2 regions of the Cytobacillus sp. FSL M8-0252 genome follow, and region 1 is predicted to be linked to the other one. Evidence: a T-box and tRNA genes for the amino acid it is inferred to sense, from the RefSeq annotation. Region 1 holds a T-box; the other holds one or more tRNA genes.
The links. The T-box of region 1 lies ahead of MKX83_RS17165 (valine--tRNA ligase). A T-box ahead of a tRNA ligase gene usually reads a tRNA of that ligase, here a tRNA-Val.
Positions count from the first base shown of each region.

Region 2: it encodes a tRNA-Val, which carries the amino acid that the T-box ahead of MKX83_RS17165 (valine--tRNA ligase) is inferred to sense. The anticodon was not compared.

Region 1 is NZ_JBBOWZ010000001.1:3,407,471-3,410,857, forward strand. Features, by position in the region: gene MKX83_RS17165 (valine--tRNA ligase) at 1-1,433, opposite strand, end outside; T-box leader at 1,510-1,747, opposite strand; gene ysxE (spore coat protein YsxE) at 2,055-3,122, opposite strand; gene spoVID (stage VI sporulation protein D) at 3,233-3,387, opposite strand, start outside.
Region 2 is NZ_JBBOWZ010000001.1:1,544,359-1,547,745, forward strand. Features, by position in the region: rRNA gene MKX83_RS07945 (23S ribosomal RNA) at 1-970, shown strand, start outside; rRNA gene rrf (5S ribosomal RNA) at 1,200-1,317, shown strand; tRNA gene MKX83_RS07955 (tRNA-Asn) at 1,337-1,411, shown strand; tRNA gene MKX83_RS07960 (tRNA-Ser) at 1,414-1,507, shown strand; tRNA gene MKX83_RS07965 (tRNA-Glu) at 1,523-1,597, shown strand; tRNA gene MKX83_RS07970 (tRNA-Val) at 1,602-1,677, shown strand; tRNA gene MKX83_RS07975 (tRNA-Met) at 1,688-1,761, shown strand; tRNA gene MKX83_RS07980 (tRNA-Asp) at 1,765-1,841, shown strand; tRNA gene MKX83_RS07985 (tRNA-Phe) at 1,896-1,971, shown strand; tRNA gene MKX83_RS07990 (tRNA-Thr) at 1,975-2,047, shown strand; tRNA gene MKX83_RS07995 (tRNA-Tyr) at 2,059-2,142, shown strand; tRNA gene MKX83_RS08000 (tRNA-Trp) at 2,146-2,219, shown strand; tRNA gene MKX83_RS08005 (tRNA-His) at 2,226-2,301, shown strand; tRNA gene MKX83_RS08010 (tRNA-Gln) at 2,348-2,422, shown strand; tRNA gene MKX83_RS08015 (tRNA-Gly) at 2,428-2,502, shown strand; tRNA gene MKX83_RS08020 (tRNA-Cys) at 2,522-2,595, shown strand; tRNA gene MKX83_RS08025 (tRNA-Leu) at 2,627-2,715, shown strand; tRNA gene MKX83_RS08030 (tRNA-Leu) at 2,737-2,819, shown strand; tRNA gene MKX83_RS08035 (tRNA-Gly) at 2,823-2,893, shown strand; gene MKX83_RS08040 (ABC transporter ATP-binding protein) at 3,232-3,387, shown strand, end outside.

The DNA.
Region 1 (3,387 bases):
GGATAATAGCGTTTAAAATCAGCACTTTCTTCATTCGGCCAACCTAATGTGGAGAATGGCCATAACGCGGATGAAAACCATGTATCAAGCACATCTTCATCTTGTTTCCAGTTCTCACTATCACTCGGTGCTTCTGTTCCTACATATACTTCACCTGTTTCCTTATGATACCAAGCTGGGATGCGATGACCCCACCATAGTTGACGAGAAATACACCAATCACGAATATTTTCCATCCAGCGTAAATACGTATTTTCAAAACGATCTGGAACGAAGTTGACTTTATCTTCACCCTTTTGCAAATCAACCGACGCATCCGCAAGTGGTTGCATTTTTACAAACCATTGTGTAGATAAATAAGGTTCTACAACCGCCCCACTACGTTCTGAATGACCCACAGAATGAAGATGCTCTTCAATTTCAAAAAGAATACCTTCTTCTTGCAAATCTTTAACGATTTGTTTACGGCATTCAAAACGATCTAACCCTTGATATTTGCCAGCATTCTCATTCATTGACCCGTCTTCATTCATTACTAGAATTCTTGTTAAGTTATGACGATTACCAATTTCAAAGTCATTCGGGTCATGAGCTGGTGTAATTTTCACTGCTCCTGAACCAAATTCCATGTCAACATAATCATCTGCAACAATCGGAATTTCTCTTCCAGTAATAGGCAGTTTCACCGTTTTACCGATCAAATGTTGATAACGCTCATCTTTAGGGTGAACGGCAACCGCTGTATCACCTAACATCGTTTCAGGTCTTGTTGTCGCAATTTCAATATGGCCGCTACCATCTGTTAATGGATAGCGCATATGATAGAACGCACCTTGCACATCTTTATGGATAACTTCTATATCAGATAAAGCTGTTTTAGTAGAAGGGTCCCAGTTAATAATATACTCGCCTCTATAAATCAAGCCTTTATTATATAAAGCAACGAAGACTTCTTGTACAGCATCTGATAACCCTTCATCTAATGTAAAGCGTTCACGGTTATAATCTAGACCGAGACCAAGCTTAGACCATTGTTGTCTAATATGTCCTTTATATTCATTCGTCCATTTCCACGTTTCTTCTACAAACGCTTCTCGACCTAAATCATAACGGCTTTTTCCTTCTTCACGAAGTTTTTGCTCAACCTTTGCTTGAGTAGCAATACCTGCATGGTCCATACCAGGTAACCACAGAACATCATAGCCTTGCATGCGCTTCATTCTCGTCAAAATATCTTGAAGCGTTGTATCCCATGCATGACCAAGATGCAATCTTCCCGTTACATTTGGTGGCGGTATCACAATAGTATAAGGTTTTTTCTCCGGATCATCTTTTGCCTCAAAATATTTTCCTTTTAACCACCAATCATAACGACCTTGTTCAATAGACTGAGGGTCATATTTTGTTGGCATCGTGATATTATTCTCTTCCATCGCCTATTCATCCTTTCTCACATTCGCTTATCGTTAACAATCAAACAAAAGCAAAATAAAAAACTCCACTCGTCACAAAAAGGACGAATGGAGTTGCTTCCGCGGTACCACCTTTTTTTCAATTACCATAAACTTTAGTAATTGACTCTCGAATGGATAACGGCGTTCCCGTCTTTCGCTAATAATAGAACCTACGTTCACGAAAGAAGCTCCAGGGCGACCTTCCAATGGGTTCGCTTAGAAAATCTCACAGCAATTGATTTTCCTCTCTTAAAGCAAAGCGCCAATGTACTCTTCCCTATCAAAGCTTTTCATTTGTTTGAATATAAAGTAATACTACCTAAAAACAGTCACTATAGTCAATAAGGATGACCAATTTTTTTTATTATATACATGATAATGAAAAAAGGGAACAAACCTGTAAAAAAATTGCTCCTATTTTGAGCCTGCCTATGTATGAGGCAATTATGCGCGGGATGAGGATGCAAGAGAAATCCACAACCTAAATGTAAACTTTCGAGGAGAGGTAGAAAGGTATACTCTAAGATATAGACCTTGCTTTTACAGAGGGCGTTTAATTTTCATTTGGATTCTCTTAAAATGAATATAGGAGCCCAGTTTTTATCCATTTTGGGCTCCTTCTTGTTCTGCATTCGCTTTCTCAGCTGCTTCTTGTGCTTGTTTTTTCTGACGCTCAATTTCATCAATTCTCATGGCCACATATTCCGTATTTTTTAATAACCAAAATTGCCTTTGTATATGCTCTACATGCTTTCTTTCATTCTTTTTTGACTTACCATTATGATATTTTTCTGCTGCGCGAATGACAGGCCCTGGATGAGCAAAATAACTTTGAAATAACAGCATTTCATCTTCTCTAAACGGATAATGCTTAAAATAAGTGTAAATCCAATCGACAGCATCGTCGGCACGCTTTGGAAAGGTTTTTAAAGACCTTGATAAGAACGGAAGAAGATCATGCAAAGGTGAACTTCTCTTTGCTTCTTCAAAATTCAAAAAATAGCCATATCCGCGCTCATCATACAAGAAATGTTCGGTAGAAATTTTTCCATGTATAACAGCTGTACGAACTTTTTCCTCTTCCTTCGTTTTTTCGTACCAATCCTTTAACTTCTTGGTTGAGAAAGTTAACGCTTGAGCGATATCATTATAATATTGTGTAAACATCAATTCATAAGGAGATAAATATTCCCTAGATTCACATGTTTCAATAAAACCATCCAAAAATTCACTCTGCTTTTCCCATTCTAGTAACGTATTTTCATAATGCTCTTCACGTTCTTCCTTAGAAACTTCCACTTCTTTCGTACTTAAGACATGCAAGCGAGCAAGTTCTCTAAACATTTGTTGATGCCGTTCAAATTGATCTTCTTTAATCTCATTAGGTAGCCAAGGCATTAAATAATACAGCTTTTGGTTGTGTAAAACGGCATACCTACCATCAACCGTCGGATAAATCGGGACGATCCGGTTGTACCCCATTTGGTATAATTGTTGAATATAACGTATGAAGTCCGCACCATGATTTGCTTTTATTTTTTTCAAAGAAAAAACACCTTTGCTAGAGTAAACTTTTTGAACGCTACCAAAACTTTCGATGAAATTAGGCTCAAGTGCATAGTGTTTTAAGATTGGACCATATTTTTTTAATCTATTTTCCTTTGCCACTTAGACCACTCTCTTTCCTCGCTTACCTAAACTGTGTAAGTAAACAAGTGACACTGATAAAAATGCGAGCAGACCGATGGAGATCTGCTCATAATGTGCCCCCTTACCCGCTAGTTTGTAACAGCTACAGGGATATATAAAACTTGGCCTTCATGCACTTCTTGATTCAATTCTAGTTGATTGGCTCTCATTAATGTTTGTGGTGTCACATCATATCTTTCTGAAATAAGATCAATCGTATCATTAGGCTGGACAATACATACCT
Region 2 (3,387 bases), 1.9 Mb from region 1:
GTAGCGAAATTCCTTGTCGGGTAAGTTCCGACCCGCACGAAAGGCGTAACGATCTGGGCACTGTCTCAACGAGAGACTCGGTGAAATTATAGTACCTGTGAAGATGCAGGTTACCCGCGACAGGACGGAAAGACCCCGTGGAGCTTTACTGTAGCCTGATATTGAATTTTGGTACAGCTTGTACAGGATAGGTAGGAGCCTTAGAAGCCGGAGCGCTAGCTTCGGTGGAGGCGTCGGTGGGATACTACCCTGGCTGTATTGAAATTCTAACCCACATCCCTTATCGGGATGGGAGACAGTGTCAGGTGGGCAGTTTGACTGGGGCGGTCGCCTCCTAAAGAGTAACGGAGGCGCCCAAAGGTTCCCTCAGAATGGTTGGAAATCATTCGTAGAGTGTAAAGGCACAAGGGAGCTTGACTGCGAGACCTACAAGTCGAGCAGGGACGAAAGTCGGGCTTAGTGATCCGGTGGTTCCGCATGGAAGGGCCATCGCTCAACGGATAAAAGCTACCCCGGGGATAACAGGCTTATCTCCCCCAAGAGTCCACATCGACGGGGAGGTTTGGCACCTCGATGTCGGCTCATCGCATCCTGGGGCTGTAGTCGGTCCCAAGGGTTGGGCTGTTCGCCCATTAAAGCGGTACGCGAGCTGGGTTCAGAACGTCGTGAGACAGTTCGGTCCCTATCCGTCGTGGGCGCAGGAAATTTGAGAGGAGCTGTCCTTAGTACGAGAGGACCGGGATGGACGCACCGCTGGTGTACCAGTTGTCTTGCCAAAGGCATCGCTGGGTAGCTATGTGCGGAAGGGATAAGTGCTGAAAGCATCTAAGCATGAAGCCCCCCTCGAGATGAGATTTCCCATAGCGCAAGCTAGTAAGATCCCTGAAAGATGATCAGGTTGATAGGTTAGAGGTGGAAGTGTGGCGACACATGCAGCTGACTAATACTAATCGATCGAGGACTTAACCAAAAACGAAAAGCGAAAGCGCCTACCTAGGCGCTGTAGCTGGACAATACGAAATGCGGGCGGCTTCAAGCCGCCGCAGCTAGACAGCACTACGTAAGTAGTCGCGTCAGCACGCATTCAGGCGATTACTCAAAACAATCTTCTTCAACATTACCTAGTTTTCAGAGAATGATTTAAAATTTCTCTTGAAAATTTTATTAAAGACGTTATAATAATATATGTCTTTAAAAAGTCCGGTGGCGATAGCGAGAAGGTCACACCCGTTCCCATACCGAACACGGAAGTTAAGCTTCTAAAGCGCCGATGGTAGTTAGGGGCTGTCCCCTTGTGAGAGTAGGAAGTTGCCGGGCATACATACTATTAAATTATTCCGCAGTAGCTCAGTGGTAGAGCATTCGGCTGTTAACCGAACGGTCGTAGGTTCGAATCCTACCTGCGGAGCCAATGGAGAGCTGTCCGAGCTGGCCGAAGGAGCACGATTGGAAATCGTGTAGGCGGTTTATAGCCGTCTCAAGGGTTCAAATCCCTTGCTCTCCGCCATTAAACATATAAATTGGCCCCTTGGTCAAGCGGTTAAGACACCGCCCTTTCACGGCGGTAACACGGGTTCGAATCCCGTAGGGGTCACCATTTTGGAGGATTAGCTCAGCTGGGAGAGCATCTGCCTTACAAGCAGAGGGTCGGCGGTTCGATCCCGTCATCCTCCACCATTCATATTATCGCGGGGTGGAGCAGTCCGGTAGCTCGTCGGGCTCATAACCCGAAGGTCGCAGGTTCAAATCCTGCCCCCGCAATTTGGTCCGGTAGTTCAGTTGGTTAGAATGCCTGCCTGTCACGCAGGAGGTCGCGGGTTCGAGTCCCGTCCGGACCGCCACTACATAAATTCACACAAATTAATTTAAAACATATTGTAAAACGTATAAGTTTTGGCTCAGTAGCTCAGTCGGTAGAGCAAAGGACTGAAAATCCTTGTGTCGGCGGTTCGATTCCGTCCTGAGCCACCATTTGCCGGCCTAGCTCAATTGGTAGAGCAACTGACTTGTAATCAGTAGGTTGGGGGTTCAAGTCCTCTGGCCGGCATTGTTTTTTATGGAGGGGTAGCGAAGTGGCTAAACGCGGCGGACTGTAAATCCGCTCCTTCGGGTTCGGCAGTTCGAATCTGCCCCCCTCCACCATCTAGGGGTATAGTTTAATGGTAAAACGAAGGTCTCCAAAACCTTTGATGTGGGTTCGATTCCTACTACCCCTGCCAATTATGGCGGTTGTGGCGAAGTGGTTAACGCATCGGATTGTGGTTCCGACATTCGTGGGTTCGATTCCCATCAGCCGCCCCATTATTTTAAATTCACATTTTTTGCTTTCATGCATAGAATATACAAATGGGCTATAGCCAAGTGGTAAGGCAACGGATTTTGATTCCGTCATTCGCAGGTTCGAACCCTGCTAGCCCAGCCAGATCTGCGGAAGTAGTTCAGTGGTAGAACATCACCTTGCCAAGGTGAGGGTCGCGGGTTCGAATCCCGTCTTCCGCTCCAAGTAGTTATTTATATTGATGGCGGCATAGCCAAGTGGTAAGGCAGAGGTCTGCAAAACCTTCACCACCGGTTCAAATCCGGTTGCCGCCTCCAATACATATTCACTCATTTTTATACACCTCATGCCGGGGTGGCGGAACTGGCAGACGCACAGGACTTAAAATCCTGCGGTAGGTGACTACCGTACCGGTTCGATTCCGGTCCTCGGCACCATAATTAAATAAAAGAATATTTGCCGGTGTGGCGGAATTGGCAGACGCGCACGACTCAAAATCGTGTTCCATCACGGAGTGTCGGTTCGACCCCGACCACCGGTATTTGCGGGTGTAGTTTAGTGGTAAAACCTCAGCCTTCCAAGCTGATGATGAGGGTTCGATTCCCTTCACCCGCTTATATGGAAGTTAAGGACTGTAGACAATCTCTATTTATTAGCAGATTGTCTACAGTTTTTTTTAGTTGAAGTGATTAGTTTTGTTGTTTTTTACTAACCTTAACGAAGTGCATAATGAGTGAAGAGAATGGATGAAAGGCTTCAGTAACGAGAAATGCATTCTCCTTAAAAAATATATGCAGAATACAGGTTGGTTAACAAGAAATATGTTGGAAATGAAAACTTTTCGGATTGATGGTTGACAGGATAGCTTTTATTAGATAAAATTTTCTTTGAAGTTGATAATCATTATCAATGACATGATGATGATCTAAAATGTTCGGATGGAGTGAATGACCTTGTCTAGATTATTTACTGAAGACTTAAGAATTGCATACGGTGATAGAGAGATTGTGAAGAACTTAAACATGATGATACCAGACGGTGAGATTACGGCTATTATTGGGCCGAATGGTTGTGGTAAATCGACTGTCTTAAAGACGATTGCAAGAATT